DNA from 2 places in the Streptomyces sp. NPDC104309 genome. Region 2 is predicted to be linked to the other one. Evidence: riboswitches for the same ligand, from Rfam matches in the RefSeq annotation. Region 2 holds a riboswitch; the other holds the start of a gene.

Region 1 (7,534 bases), on a different contig from region 2:
CCAGCTGTCCGATACCTACTAACCCGCAAAAACGATGACTCACACCCCGTGTCGTATTCAATGCGACTCATAGGAAGAAACGGCTTGAATTCGGGTTTGCCGGTATTGGCCGTCGACGGCAGGCACGGCGAACTAGGGCTGTCGCCATTCCAGTTGACCGATTCCGCGTCGCTCACCCGAGTGATCGCTCCCCCGGCCCGCGGGCACCGCACGTGCGGCCCGGCGCCCGGGGAACGACATCGGCCCCCAGGGACGAATCCCTGGGGGCCGATACGGCAAAGCTGTGCGGGAACTACCGATCCGTCAGGATCAGAAGTCCATGTCACCGCCCGGCATGCCGCCCGGAGCGGCCGCGCCGGCCTTCTCCGGCTTGTCGGCGATGACGGCCTCGGTGGTGAGGAACAGCGCGGCGATGGACGCGGCGTTCTGCAGGGCGGAGCGCGTGACCTTCGCCGGGTCGAGAATGCCCTCGGCGATCATGTCGACGTACTCGCCGGTCGCGGCGTTCAGACCGTGGCCGACGGCCAGGTTGCGCACCTTCTCGACGACGACGCCGCCCTCAAGACCACCGTTGACGGCGATCTGCTTCAGCGGGGCCTCCAGCGCCAGCTTGACGGCGTTGGCGCCGGTCGCCTCGTCACCCGAGAGCTCCAGCTTCTCGAAGACGGCCGAGGCCTGGAGCAGAGCCACGCCACCACCGGCGACGATGCCCTCCTCGACGGCGGCCTTGGCGTTGCGCACCGCGTCCTCGATGCGGTGCTTGCGCTCCTTGAGCTCGACCTCGGTCGCGGCACCGGCCTTGATGACGGCCACGCCGCCGGCCAGCTTCGCGAGGCGCTCCTGGAGCTTCTCGCGGTCGTAGTCCGAGTCGGAGTTCTCGATCTCGGCGCGGATCTGGTTGACGCGACCCTGGACCTGGTCGCTGTCACCGGCACCGTCGACGATCGTGGTCTCGTCCTTGGTGATGACGACCTTGCGGGCGCGGCCGAGCAGGTCGAGACCGGCGTTCTCCAGCTTGAGGCCGACCTCCTCGGAGATGACGGTGCCACCGGTGAGGATGGCGATGTCGCCGAGCATGGCCTTGCGGCGGTCACCGAAGCCCGGGGCCTTGACGGCGACGGACTTGAAGGTGCCACGGATCTTGTTGACGACCAGGGTCGACAGGGCCTCGCCCTCGACGTCCTCGGCGATGATCAGCAGCGGCTTGCCGGACTGCATGACCTTCTCCAGCAGCGGAAGGAGGTCCTTCACGTTGCTGACCTTGGAGTTGACGATCAGGATGTACGGGTCGTCGAGGGACGACTCCATGCGCTCCATGTCGGTGGCGAAGTACGCCGAGATGTAGCCCTTGTCGAAGCGCATACCCTCGGTGAGCTCCAGCTCCAGACCGAAGGTCTGGGACTCCTCGACGGTGATGACGCCTTCCTTGCCGACCTTGTCCATGGCCTCGGCGATGAGCTCGCCGATCTGGGTGTCGGCGGCGGAGATGGAGGCGGTCGAAGCGATCTGCTCCTTGGTCTCCACGTCCTTGGCCTGCTCCAGGAGGGCGGCGGAGACGGCCTCGACGGCCTTCTCGATACCCCGCTTGAGGGCCATCGGGTTGGCACCCGCGGCGACGTTGCGAAGGCCCTCGCGGACGAGAGCCTGGGCGAGAACGGTGGCGGTGGTCGTACCGTCGCCGGCGACGTCGTCCGTCTTCTTGGCGACCTCCTTGACCAGCTCCGCACCGATCTTCTCGTACGGGTCCTCCAGCTCGATCTCCTTGGCGATGGAAACACCATCGTTGGTGATCGTGGGGGCGCCCCACTTCTTCTCAAGGACGACGTTGCGACCCTTGGGGCCAAGGGTGACCTTGACGGCGTCGGCGAGCTGGTTCATGCCGCGCTCGAGACCGCGCCGGGCCTCCTCGTCGAACGCGATGATCTTGGCCATGTGAAGTGGTCCTCCCGGACAGGGGTGGATTTCTCCGGACCGAGTGGCGCCCGCGACGGACGGCCTGCGTGACCGGTGGTTCCTTGCCCCACCGGACCTGCGGGCCTCACCGGCCCGGTCCAAGTTCTGTCACTCTCACCTGGAGAGTGCTAACGCCAATGATTAGCACTCGACCCCCGAGAGTGCAAGCGTCCCCCTCGGAATGTGGACAACGACGACCCCGCACGGAGGGCCCGGACACCGACGCGCGGAGGGGCCGGACGCGGACGCGCAGAAGGCCCGGACACCGACGCGCGAAGGGGCCGGACGCGGACGCGCGAAGGGCCCGTACCCCTGGGGTACGAGCCCTCCGTGCGTGAGCGGTGTCGTTGGCCGACCGCGTCGAGCTCAGCCGACGGCGAGCTTGACCATGTCCGCCTGCGGCCCCTTCTGGCCCTGCGAGATCTCGAACTCAACTCGCTGACCCTCTTCAAGGGTGCGGTACCCGTCCATCTGGATCGCGCTGTAGTGGACGAAAACATCCGCACCACCGTCGACCGCGATGAAGCCGTACCCCTTCTCCGCGTTGAACCACTTGACGGTGCCCTGAGCCATGCCTAACTCCCCTATTACTGGCCCTTGCGCAGGACCGCACTTCGCGGACCCGGGTCAGAACTCACCCTCCGACAGGAGAGGGTGCGTGCGCCGGAACGCGTCGACCGCGGCCGAATGTATCTGCCCAACTGCCCTCTGCAACAGGTCAATCGGACGAGAATTCTGGGCAGCACCGAACGCCCGAATATGTGGAATTCATGGGATTCCCGGGCAAGTCGGGCCGGGCAAAAGTGACTTATGGCGCAAGGAGATCGAGCACTTTGGCTGCATCTTGTCGCGACCCGGCGCATTCTCATATGCGGGCGGCACGGGCAGCTCGGGGGACTTCCCACACTGTACCGCGCTCAACCATGCAGAATTGCCCCCTCCGCTTCTCTCGCAGAGGGGGCAATTCCGATAACGCTGTGCAGTCGGACGCAGGGTCAGCAGCCGCCCGCGACGGCCGGGATGATCGAGATTCCGGCGCCGTCCGGCGTCGCCGTCTCCAGACCGCCCTCGAAGCGCACGTCGTCGTCGTTGACGTACACGTTCACGAAGCGGCGCAGCTTGCCCTGGTCGTCCAGGACGCGGGCGGCGATGCCCGGGTGGTTCTGCTCCAGGGACTCGATGACCTGGGAGAGGGTCGAGCCCTCGGCCGGGACCTCGGCCTGGCCGCCCGTGTAGGTGCGGAGGATGGTGGGGATACGGACCTTGACGCTCATGGTGGGTGCCTTCCTTCGGTCTCGGGTGGTCAGCTGGTGGCGAGGCCGGCGGCGCGGAACGCGTCCAGGCTCGGCCGGATCGTCGCGGTCGCCTGCGAGGTGGCGGCCACCGCGTCCAGGGTCTTGAGGCCGTCGCCCGTGTTGAGGACGACGGTGGTCAGCGCCGGGTCGAGCAGACCGGCCTCGATCAGCTTCTTCGTCACGCCGACCGTCACCCCGCCGGCCGTCTCCGCGAAGATGCCCTCGGTGCGCGCCAGCAGCTTGATCGCGTCGACGACCTGCTCGTCGTCGACGTCCTCGACCGCGCCGCCGGTGCGGCGGGCGATGTCCAGGACGTACGGGCCGTCGGCCGGGTTGCCGATCGCCAGGGACTTGGCGATGGTGTTCGGCTTCTGGGGCCGCACGACGTCGTGACCTGCCTTGAAGGCGGTGGAGACCGGGGAGCAGCCCTCGGCCTGGGCGCCGAAGATCTTGTACGGCTTGTCCTCGACCAGGCCCAGCTTGATCAGCTCCTGAAGACCCTTGTCGATCTTCGTGAGCTGCGAGCCGGACGCGATCGGAATGACGATCTGGTCGGGCAGCCGCCAGCCGAGCTGCTCGCAGATCTCGTACGCCAGGGTCTTGGAGCCCTCGCCGTAGTACGGGCGCAGGTTGACGTTGACGAAGCCCCAGCCCTCGCCGAGCGGGTCGCCGATGAGCTCCGAGCAGAAGCGGTTGACGTCGTCGTAGTTGCCCTCGATGCCGACCAGCTCACCGCCGTACACCGCGGCCATGACGACCTTGCCCTGCTCCAGGTCGTGCGGGATGAACACGCAGGAACGGAAGCCGGCGCGGGCGGCGGCGGCGCCCACCGCACCGGCGAGGTTGCCGGTGGAGGAGCAGGAGAGGGTGGTGAAACCGAAGGCGCGGGCGGCCTCGACGGCGATGGCGACGACGCGGTCCTTGAAGGAGTGCGTCGGGTTGCCGGAGTCGTCCTTGACGTACAGACCGCCGGTGACACCCAGCTCACGGGCGAGGTTGTCGGCCTTGACCAGCTTGGTGAAGCCGGGGTTGATGTTGGGCTTGTCCGCGACATTCGCGGGAACCGGCAGCAGCGGCGCGTACCGCCAGATGTTGTCGGGTCCGGCCTCGATGCGCTTCTTCAGCTCGTCCGGGGAGCCGCTCGGCAGGTCGTACGCCACTTCGAGCGGCCCGAAACAGGACGCGCAGGCGAAAAGGGGGCCGAGTTCGAAACGCTCGCCGCATTCGCGGCAGGAAAGCGCAGTGGCGGGGCCGAGGTCGACGGCGCCGGTGGAAGAATTGGTGCTTACTGCAACGGTCTGCGCAGCCATGGAGGCGAGGCCCTTTCTCCTCATCTTCCTCGCGGCGCGTTTCGCCACGAGACGGAATTGGCACCTTCCCCACCTGACCTCGCGGCCGGCGGGAGGGTTGCCGGGACTTCAACGGGCCGTTCCCTCAGTCCCTCTGGATGAGCGCTGTGGCACTGGATCTCCGATCCAGGCATTTATTGGCGGACCGACCCCGACATGCGACGGCCGTCCGCGTTGTTCAAGACTGTAACCGAAGCACCGGACAGTTGAGATAGTCGTCCGAACCGCGAGATGGATCACATACAGGGAGTATCGACCGTGCTGGAAGAGGTCGAAAGCTGGCTGGCCAGGCGTTCCTGGTCGGCCGCCGACCGCCCGCTGGACCGGCTCCTCGCCGCCAAGGAGCCGGGCCGCGGGAGCGTGAGTGTCGTACTGCCCGCGCTGAACGAGGAAGCGACGGTCGGCGAGATCGTCGCGACCATCCGGCGCGAGCTGATGGAGAAGGTCCGGCTGGTCGACGAACTCGTGGTGATCGATTCCGGTTCCACGGACGCCACGGCGAAGGTGGCCCGGGAGGCCGGTGCGCGAGTGGTGCACCGGGACGACATACTCCCGCGGATACCGGCCGTGCCCGGCAAGGGCGAGGTGCTGTGGCGGTCGCTCCTGGTGACCGGCGGTGACATCGTCTGTTTCGTCGACGCAGACCTGAAGGAATTCTCGGCCGACTTCGTCTCCGGCATCGTCGGCCCGCTGCTGACCGATCCGGACGTGCGGTTCGTCAAGGCGATGTACGACCGCCCGCTCGGCGACACGGCGGGGCAGGGCGGCCGGGTCACCGAGCTGGTGGCCCGTCCGCTGCTCAATCTGCACTGGCCGCAGCTGGCCGGCTTCGTCCAGCCGCTGGGCGGCGAGTACGCGGCGCGCCGCTCACTCCTCGAACAGCTGCCCTTCCCCGTCGGTTACGGAGTGGAACTGGGCCTCCTGGTCGACGCGCTGCACACGGTGGGTCTGGACGCGCTGGCCCAGGTGGACGTGGGGGTCCGTAAACACCGCCACCAGGACGGGCAGGCGCTCGGCCGGATGGCGGCGGCGATCTACCGGACCGCCCAGCTCCGGCTGTCTCGCGGCCACCTGGTGCGGCCTTCGCTCACCCAGTTCGAGCGCGGCGAGGACGGCTTCGTACCGCACACCCATCCGGTGGACACCGAGGAGCGCCCGCCGATGCGCGAGATCGAGGAGTACGTTTCGCGCCGCGCGGCCTGACGTTGCCTGACTTCGCACGTTTGGGCGGTTCGCGATCGGGCTAGATTCCGCAACATGGTCTCCGAGCACGAAGCCCAGTCCGCCGCCCGGCCCTCCGCCCGGCTCCCTGTCGAGCCTTCCGCCGCGCCTTCGGTCCAGCCGCCCGCCGAGCCCTCCGAGCAGGTTCTCGTCGCGTCCAACCGCGGCCCGGTGTCGTACACCCTGGGCACGGACGGATCGCTGGAGGCGAAGCGGGGCGGCGGCGGGCTCGTGTCCGGGCTGAGCGCCGTGAAGGACAAGCTGTGGGTGTGCGCCGCGCTCGGTGACGGGGACCGGGAGGCGGTCCGGCGCGGGGTCGGTGAGCAGGGCGTCCGCATGCTCGACATCGACGCCACCGTGTACACGGACGCGTACAACGGCATCGCGAACTCGGTGCTCTGGTTCGTCCACCACATGCTCTACCAGACCCCGCTGGAGCCGGTCTTCGACGCGGAGTTCCGGCGTCAGTGGGCATCGTTCGAGACCTACAACCGGGCCTTCGCCGAAGCGCTCGCCGAGGAGGCGGGCCGGGGCGCGGCCGTGCTGGTGCAGGACTACCACCTGGCGCTGGTGCCCGGCATGCTCCGCGAGCTCCGCCCCGACCTGCGGATCGGCCACTTCTCGCACACCCCGTGGGCGCCCGTCGACTACTTCCGCCTGCTCCCCGACGACATCGCCGAGCAGTTGCTGCACGGCATCCTGGGCGCGGACCGGGCGGCCTTCCTGACCCGGCGCTGGGCGGACGCGTTCATCGGCTGCTGTACGGAGATCCTGGGCGGCACCGGCCGGACCAGGGTCGGGGTGCACGGGCTGGGCGCGGACGCGGACTTCCTGCGCCGGCGCGCGCACGAGGCGGATGTGGACGAGCGGATGGCGGCGCTGCGGGAGCAGGTCGGCCCCGGGCGGAGGACGATCGTACGAGTGGACCGAACAGAACTGTCCAAGAACATCGTGCGCGGCCTGTTCGCCTACCGCGCGCTCCTCGAAGAGCGGCCCGAATGGCGTGAGCGCGTCGTCCACGTCGCCTTCGCCTACCCCTCGCGGCAGGACCTGGCGGTCTACCGCGACTACACGGCCGAGGTGCAGCGGGTCGCCGACGAGATCAACGCCGTGTACGGCACCGCGGGCTGGACCCCGGTCGTGCTCCACGTCAAGGACGACTTCGCCCGCTCGCTCGCCGCGTACCGGCTGGCCGACGTGGCGCTCGTCAACCCGATCCGCGACGGCATGAACCTGGTCGCCAAGGAGGTCCCGGTCGTCTCCGACCACGGCTGCGCGCTGGTGCTGTCGCGGGAGGCGGGGGCGTACGAGGAGCTGGGCAGCGACGCGGTCGTGGTGAACCCGTACGACGTGTCCGCGACGGCGGCGGCGCTGCACGAGGCGCTGACGATGGCCGACGACGAACGGGCCGCGCGCACGGAACGGCTGGCCGCGGCCGCGGTGGCCCTGCCCCCGCAGCAGTGGTTCCTGGACCAGCTGGACGCACTGCGGCGGGAGTGAGCCGTCAGATCCGTGCGGCCAGCGCCGCCAGGAAGTCGACGACGCCTCCCGGGCCGTTCAGCAGCAGGTCGGCGCGCTCGGCCAGGTCGGGCACCTCCGCGCTGCCGCTGCAGACCAGCAGGCCCGGAACGCCGTCGGGGCCCTCGGTGCGGAGCTTCTCCACGGCGGCGTACGCGGCGAGGTCGCCCAGGTCGTCGCCCGCGTACAGGACGGACT
Region 2 (7,534 bases):
ATCGAGGAGGGCGGCAGCGCCAGTTCGCGACGGAGCCCGCCGGCCGCGTCCAGCACGGTGTCCAGCAGCAGCCGCAGCCGCATGTCCTCGACCGAGCGGCCCTCCCTGGCTGCCCTGCGGCCCGCCTCGACGGACGCCTCGGCCTCACCGAGCCGCGCCTTGAGCCGACGGGTCTCGCTCTCCGCCGCGGAGACCTGGACGGCCGCCTCGGACCGTACGGTCTCGCTCTCGGCCCGGCTGCGACGCAACGCGGCCTCGCCACGCTTGACGTCGTTGACGGCACTGCGCAGTTTGCGCTGAAGCGACTCGGCCTCCTTGCGGGCCGCGTCCAGCTCGACGCGGAGCCGCTCGGTCTCGCTCTTCGTCTGGGAGCGGGCGTGGACGAGTTCCTCGCGCAGCCGTTCCAGTTCGCGGCGGCTCTCCTCGTCGGCACGCTCGGCGTCGGCACGCTGGGCCTCCTCGCCGGCGGCGGCGACCAGCTTCACCCAGCCCGTCGGGCGCAGCACATAGGCGGCGGCGGCCACATCGACGGGATCGGCGGCGGCGGGCGGCGCACCGGCCTCCAGCGCCGTGGTCAGCTCCGGCTGCTCCTCCCTGAGCCGATCGCCGATGCGCTGCCGGAACAGCGCGTCGCCCTCCAGGGCGGCCGCCATGGCGTTACCGGCGAACTTGGCGCGCCGGGTCGGGGTGAAGCGGGCGTACTGCCTCAGCTGAGCCGGGAGTTCGGTGACCGTCAGGCCGCCGAACGCGTCCGCGACCAGCGCGACGACCCGTCGCCGTACGCCTTCGGGCAGCGGGCGGTCGAGCGCCTCGACGGCGTCGCCGGCCGCCTCGGCCGACTCTGCGCCGCTAGCGGGCTGCTCCACCATCCGTCACCCCAAATTGTCTGTTCCGCACGGCTCCGTCAGGAGTCGGCACCCGGCCTGTCCACCAGTTCGATCTGGTCCACCGCGTTGCACCAACGGCAGCGCACCGACTCGATGGTCTCACTGACCACCTCGCGTTCCTCGACGGTGGACTCCCCGGCCAGGTCGAGATGGACATATTCGACAACCTTGGAGGAGCGGGTCACATCGAAGCGCGTGAGATTTCCGCAGAGCGTGCAGCGCCAGCGGGTCCCGTCGGTCATCCGGGGAACCGTCGTCATCGTTGCGTCCTCTTTCGTCGAGCCTCGTCGTGCTGCCTGCTTCAAGCATCTCGCGGTGCACCGTCGAACTGCGGATGTCCTGCCGTAACCCTACGGCCTCACCGCGTCACCCCGACACGGCGAGGCGCTCTGTCCCGTTCCCTCCGCTTGCGTCATGCTCTGTTCATGATCGATCGGCGGGCTGCGGGCTCCGGGTTGACCAGCGGGCTCCTACGGACGGTCACCTCGCGCGGACCGGTGGTGACCTATGCCCTGATCGCCCTGTGCTGTCTGATCTTCCTGATCAGCCCGCTCTCCGGCTTCGACTCCTCCTACGCCACCGCCGACGCCCTGCTCGCCGCCCAGGCCGGGTACTTCGAACGGTGGGGCGTGATCCCGAGCGAGCTGTGGGACGGTTCCACCCACGCCCTGCTCACCCCGCTCACCGCCCTCTTCGTGCACGGCAGCTGGCTGCATCTGCTGGGCAACATGCTCTTCCTCTACGTGTTCGGGGCGATGGCCGAGGAGCGCATGGGCCGTACCGAGTTCACCTTCTTCTACCTCGCGTGCGGCTATCTCGCCCTGGTCGCCTACGCCGCCGCGCACGCCACGTCCGACCAGACCCTCGTCGGCGCGTCAGGGGCGATCTCGGCGGTGCTCGGGGCCTTCCTGTACCTGTTCCCCAGGGCCCGGGTCACCAGCCTGTTCCCGTTCCTCTTCTTCCTGCCGCTGCGCTTCCCCGCCTGGATCGTGCTGATCTTCTGGTTCGTCCTGCAGTGGCTGGCGGTCCAGAGCGCGGGCAGCGGAGGGCCCGGTGTGGCCTATCTGGCCCATGTGGTCGGCTTCGCCCTCGGCTTCCTCTACGCCTGGGGACGTTATCGGCGTACGGATAGAGTGAAGACTCCAGCCACGGCCACCGAGGGAGAAAGCCAGCCGTGATCACCGCGATCGTGCTCATCAAAACCAGCGTGGACCGGATTCCCGAGATCGCCGAGGCCATCGCCGCGCTGGACAGCGTCAGCGAGGTCTTCTCGGTCACCGGTACGTACGACCTGATCGCCATGGTCCGGGTGGCCAAGCACGACAACCTGGCGGACGTCATCCCCGGCCGGATCAGCAAGATCCCCGGCGTCGAGGCCACCGACACGCACGTGGCCTTCCGTACGTACTCGCAGCATGACCTGGAGGCCGCCTTCGCCATCGGCCTCGACGCCTAGACACCCCCTGTTACGGCGTCACGCTTCGGCGGGGGACGGGCCACTCGGCTGCCCGTCCCCCGCCGAAGCGTGACGCACCCGTCAGAGCTGCGCCGCTCCCCGGTCCGGGACGCAGCGGCCGCCCTCGGTGCGGTACTTCCACTGAGCGCCCTTGCGCACCAGTTCCCCGACCGCGCGGACGAAGCGCTCGATGTGCTCGTCCGGCGTCCCGGCGCCGAAGCTCACCCGGATCGCGTTCAGGGGGAGCTCGCCCGGCTCGGTCTCCGGCGCGCCGCACTCGCCGACCTCCTGCGGGTCGCTGCCGAGCAGGGTGCGGACCAGCGGATGGGCGCAGAACAGGCCGTCGCGGACCCCGATGCCGTACTCGGCGGAGAGTGCGGCGGCGAAGTGCGAGCTGTTCCATCCCTCCACCACGAACGAGATCACGCCGACCCGCGGGGCGTCGTCGCCGAACAGCGAGAGCACCTTGACCTCGGGGACGTCGGCGAGACCGGCCCGGACCGCGGCGACGAGGTGCTGCTCCCGGGCGACGAGCTTGTCGAAGCCCGCCTCGGTGAGCGCCTTGCAGGCGGAGGCGATGGAGTACACGCCGATGACGTTGGGGGAACCGGCCTCGTGGCGGGCCGCGGTGGAGTGCCACTCGACATCCACCCCTCCGTCGGTACGGCGGGCGACCTTGCGGGAGGCGCCGCCGCCGGCCAGGTACGGCTCGGCGTCCTGCAGCCAGTCGGCCCGGCCCGCGAGCACACCCGAGCCGAACGGCGCGTAGAGCTTGTGTCCGGAGAAGGCCACCCAGTCGACGTCCAGCTCGGCGATGTCGACGGGGTGGTGCGGGGCGAGCTGCGCGGCGTCCAGCACGATCCGGGCGCCGTGCGCGTGCGCGGCGGCGGCCAGCTCCTTGACCGGCCACAGCTCACCGGTGACGTTGGAGGCACCGGTCACGCAGACCAGCGCGGGGCCGTAGGGCTCACGGTCGGCGAGCGCCCGCTCCAGCGTCTCGACCGCCTGGGCGGGCGTGCGCGGAGCGTTGAGGTAGGTCACCCGGGCGTCACGCCACGGCAGCAGCGAGGCGTGGTGCTCGGTCTCGTAGACGAAGACCTCGCAGTCGGCGGGCACGACGGCGGCCAGCAGATTGAGGGAGTCGGTGGTCGAGCGGGTGAAGATCACCTGGTCGTCGGCGCGGCAGCCGAGGAACTCCGCGACGGTCGCGCGGCTGTTCTCGAAGAGATCCGTGGAGAGCTGCGAGAGATACCCGGCGCCGCGGTGGACGCTGCCGTAGTACGGGGCGTACGCGGCGACGTCGTCCCAGACCCGCTGCAGGGCCGGGGCGCTGGCGGCGTAGTCGAGAGCGGCATACGCGACTTCACCGCCCGTTACCAGCGGAACCGTTACATCCTTGCCCAGAACCGGCAGCGGGGTACAAAGCGACTGGTCGGCGGCAGCGGTGAAGACAGACATGGCGAACTCCCGTAACAGGCAGGCGAATTGCATGCGCCGACGGATACGCGGCAGCGCAGCGGAAAGTGAAAAGGGGGTGCGGAGGAGGGCTGAGAAGCCCTATCGCATTCGCGTGCTCACAAGAGACTCCCTAGGGACCAGGACCCCGGGGGTTGGCATTCACAGATGCCGAGGGGCCCGCGCTTGCCGCAGACCTCGCTGCCTACGGCCTGGTCTTCACCCGGGGCACCCCGCCACGGACGGAGGGTTGCCGGACAGCGGGCCGGGGCCGTAGTCGCTGTCACTCATGACCTGTCCAGCATCTTGCCATACGCGGGAGAACGCGCAAGGCGCGGTCCAGGATCCGGACCGCGCCCCGCGTCACATGCCGTCCGCTCAGGCGTTGCTGACCGCCACCCAGCGCTCCAGCGCCTGCCGGGCCGCTCCCGAGTCGATGGACTCCGCGGCCTTCTCGATCCCGGCGGCGATCTGCTCGTTCAGCGTGCCGCCCGTCGGGTCCAGCGCGACCAGCGCCGCGGCCGAGTTGAGCAGCACGGCCTCCCGTACGGGCCCTTGCTCGCCGGCCAGCACCCGGCGGGCCACATCCGCGTTGTACGAGGCGTCGGCGCCGAGCAGCGCCTGTGGCGGCACCAGCTCCAGGCCGACGTCGCGCGGGTCGAACGCCTCCTCGCGCACCGATCCGTCCCGGACCACCCAGACCCGCGAGGTCGCGGTCGTCGTCAGCTCGTCCAGGCCGTCGTCACCGCGGAAGACCAGCGACGAATTGCCGCGCTCGGCGAGGACACCGGCGACGATGGGCGCCATGCGCAGGTCGGCGACGCCGATGGCCTGGGCGCGCACCTTCGCCGGGTTGGTGAGCGGCCCCAGGATGTTGAACGTCGTCGGGGCACCGAGCTCCTTGCGGGCCCTGGCCGCATAGCGCAGGGCGGGGTGGAACTTCACCGCGAAGCAGAGGGTGATGCCCGCTTCCTCGGCGACCTCGACGACCCGCTGCGCGCTGAGCTCCAGGTTGACGCCGAGCTTCTCCAGCACGTCGGAGGAACCGCTCGCCGACGAGGAGGCCCGGTTGCCGTGCTTGACGACCTTGGCGCCGGTGCCCGCGATGACGATCGCCGACATCGTGGAGATGTTGACCGTCTTGGCGAGGTCGCCGCCGGTGCCGACGATGTCGACCGTACGACCGGGTACGTGGATGGTGTGGGCGTGCTCGTACATCGCGCGCACCAGGCCCGACACCTCGTCGACCGTCTCACCCTTGGCGCGCAGGGCCACCGCGAAACCGGCGATCTGCACATCGCTCGCCTCGCCGCTCATGATGCGGTCCATCGCCCACGCGGTGTCGTCCGCGGTCAGGTCCTCGCCGCGCAGCAGGGGGTTCAGCAGGCCGGGCCAGGAGCGGTCCGCCACGCTGTCGCCGCCGACCGGGGTCACAACGTTCATGGTCCGCTCCTGGGGTCCACAGCCGAAAAAAGGGGTAAGCCCACCCTATCGAGCGCCACGGACAGCGAAGAGCCCCGTCCATCGGATGGACGGGGCTCCTGCTGTGGCGATCAGTTCAGGCGATCAGTGGTGACCGTGGCCGCTGGTGATCTCCTTGTACTCCTCGACGGTGGGCTTGGCGATCTGGTTGTCCTCGCCGTAGTAGCCCTTGCTGAGCCTGGCCCGCAGCTTCGTCAGAGCGGGCACCTTGCGCTCGACACCGTTCTCGTCGACCGTCGGGCCGATCTCGACCGGCTTGTACTGCTCGTGCGCGGTGAGCGTGTGCATCTGCTCGGGGCCGAGCGGCTCGTGGATCTCGACGAACTCACCGTGCGGCAGGCGCTTGATGATGCCGGACTCGCGTCCGTGCAGCACCTTCTCCTTGTCGCGCCGCTGGAGGCCGAGGCAGATCCGCCGGGTGGCGATGAACGCGATGACCGGTCCGACGAAGATGAAGATCCGGACGAACCAGGAGATGGCGTTCAGCGACAGGTGGAAGTGCGTGGCCCACAGGTCGTTGCCACCGCCGATGAAGACGATGACGTACTCGGTGATCCAGGCGACGCCGAAGGCCGTCCGGGTCGGAGCGTTGCGCGGGCGGTCCAGGATGTGGTGCTCGCGCTTGTCCCCGGTGACCCAGGACTCGACGAACGGGTAGACCGCGATGATCGCGAGCACCAGTCCGAAGGCCATCAGCGGGATGAACACACCCAGGACGAGCGTGTGACCCCAGAGGTTGATCTCCCAGCCAGGCATCACTCGGATCAGACCCTCGGCGAAGCCCATGTACCAGTCGGGCTGGGCGCCGGTGGACACCTGGTCCGGGCGATACGGGCCGATGGCCCAGATCGGGTTGATCGAGGCGATGGCCGCGATGATGGCGATGATGCCGAAGACCAGGAAGAAGAAGCCACCGGCCTTCGCCATGTACACCGGCAGCAGCGGCATACCGACGACGTTCTTGTTGGTGCGGCCCGGACCCGCGAACTGCGTGTGCTTGTGGTAGAAGACCAGGATCAGGTGCGCCACCAGCAGGCCGAGCATGATGCCCGGCAGCAGCAGGATGTGGATCGAGTAGAACCGGGCGACGAAGTCGTGACCGGGGAACTCTCCGCCGAACAGGAACATCGAGATGTACGTGCCGACGATCGGCGTCGACAGGATCGCGCCCTGGGTGAAGCGGACACCCGTACCGGAGAGCAGGTCGTCCGGGAGCGAGTAGCCGGTGAAGCCGGTGAACATACCCAGCACGAACAGCAGGAAGCCGAACAGCCAGTTGATCTCACGCGGCTTGCGGAACGCACCCGTGAAGAACACGCGCATCATGTGCACGAACATGCCGGCCAGGAAGATCAGCGCGGCCCAGTGGTGGATCTGCCGGACCAGCAGACCACCGCGGACGTCGAAGCTGATGTCCAGCGTCGAGGCGTAGGCCTCGGACATCCGGATGCCCTGCATCGGCTCGTACGAGCCGTGGTACACGACTTCGTTCATGCTCGGGTGGAAGAACAGCGTCAGATACACACCCGTGAGGATGATGATGATGAAGCTGTAGAGGGCGATCTCACCGAGCATGAAGGACCAGTGGTCCGGGAAGATCTTGCGCATGTTGGACTTGGCCAGGGAGTAGATCCCGAGCCGGCCGTCCGCCCAGTCGGCCACCCGCTCACCGGCGGGCGCCTTGCGATTGCCCGGTGCCGCGGCACCGGGTGTGTTCGTGGTCGCAGTACTCATCCGCGCTCCCAGAATGCAGGACCGACGGGCTCTTCGAAGTCACCGAGCGCCTCGAGGTTGCCCTCGCTGTTCACACCGATCCGCAGCTGCGGAAGGGCGTGACCGGCCGGACCGAAGATGACGCGGGCGCCGTCGGAGAGGTCGAAGGTGGACTGGTGGCACGGGCAGAGCACGTGGTGCGTCTGCTGCTCGTACAGGCTGATCGGGCAGCCGACGTGCGTGCAGATCTTGGAGAAGGCCACGATGCCCTCGTGGGCCCACTCGCGCTCGCGCTTGTCCTTGATGTTCTTCGGCTCGATGCGGATGATCATCAACGCGGCCTTGGCGATCTGGTTCTGGAAGTCCTCCGCCTCCTCCGACAGGCCCTCGGGCATGGCGAAGGTCAGCGAACCGACGGCGACGTCCTCGGGACGCAGCGGCTCCATCGTGTTCATGTTGATGAGCTGCTTGCCCTTGGCCCACAGGGTGTTGCGGAGCTTCTTCTCCGGCAGCGGACCGAGGTCGCGCAGCAGCACCACAC

What was found. A riboswitch is a leader RNA that binds a small molecule or an ion and turns the genes downstream of it on or off. The one in region 2 is predicted to bind S-adenosylmethionine.
Region 1: another riboswitch for S-adenosylmethionine. It lies ahead of thrC (threonine synthase); the one in region 2 lies ahead of ACZ68L_RS35975 (aminotransferase class V-fold PLP-dependent enzyme).

Annotation. Positions count from the first base shown of each region.
Region 1 covers NZ_JBVJMV010000018.1:164,931-172,464, reverse strand. The annotation lists gene groL (chaperonin GroEL) at 310-1,932, opposite strand; gene ACZ68L_RS25945 (cold-shock protein) at 2,320-2,526, opposite strand; gene ACZ68L_RS25940 (MoaD/ThiS family protein) at 2,949-3,227, opposite strand; gene thrC (threonine synthase) at 3,257-4,558, opposite strand; SAM riboswitch class I at 4,576-4,702, opposite strand; gene ACZ68L_RS25930 (glucosyl-3-phosphoglycerate synthase) at 4,856-5,800, shown strand; gene ACZ68L_RS25925 (alpha,alpha-trehalose-phosphate synthase (UDP-forming)) at 5,855-7,318, shown strand; gene otsB (trehalose-phosphatase) at 7,323-7,534, opposite strand, start outside.
Region 2 covers NZ_JBVJMV010000038.1:9,489-17,022, forward strand. The annotation lists gene ACZ68L_RS35955 (NYN domain-containing protein) at 1-866, opposite strand, end outside; gene ACZ68L_RS35960 (hypothetical protein) at 905-1,147, opposite strand; gene ACZ68L_RS35965 (rhomboid family intramembrane serine protease) at 1,313-2,065, shown strand; gene ACZ68L_RS35970 (Lrp/AsnC family transcriptional regulator) at 2,062-2,343, shown strand; gene ACZ68L_RS35975 (aminotransferase class V-fold PLP-dependent enzyme) at 2,425-3,801, opposite strand; SAM riboswitch class IV at 3,976-4,093, opposite strand; gene trpD (anthranilate phosphoribosyltransferase) at 4,177-5,241, opposite strand; gene qcrB (cytochrome bc1 complex cytochrome b subunit) at 5,365-7,014, opposite strand; gene qcrA (cytochrome bc1 complex Rieske iron-sulfur subunit) at 7,011-7,534, opposite strand, start outside.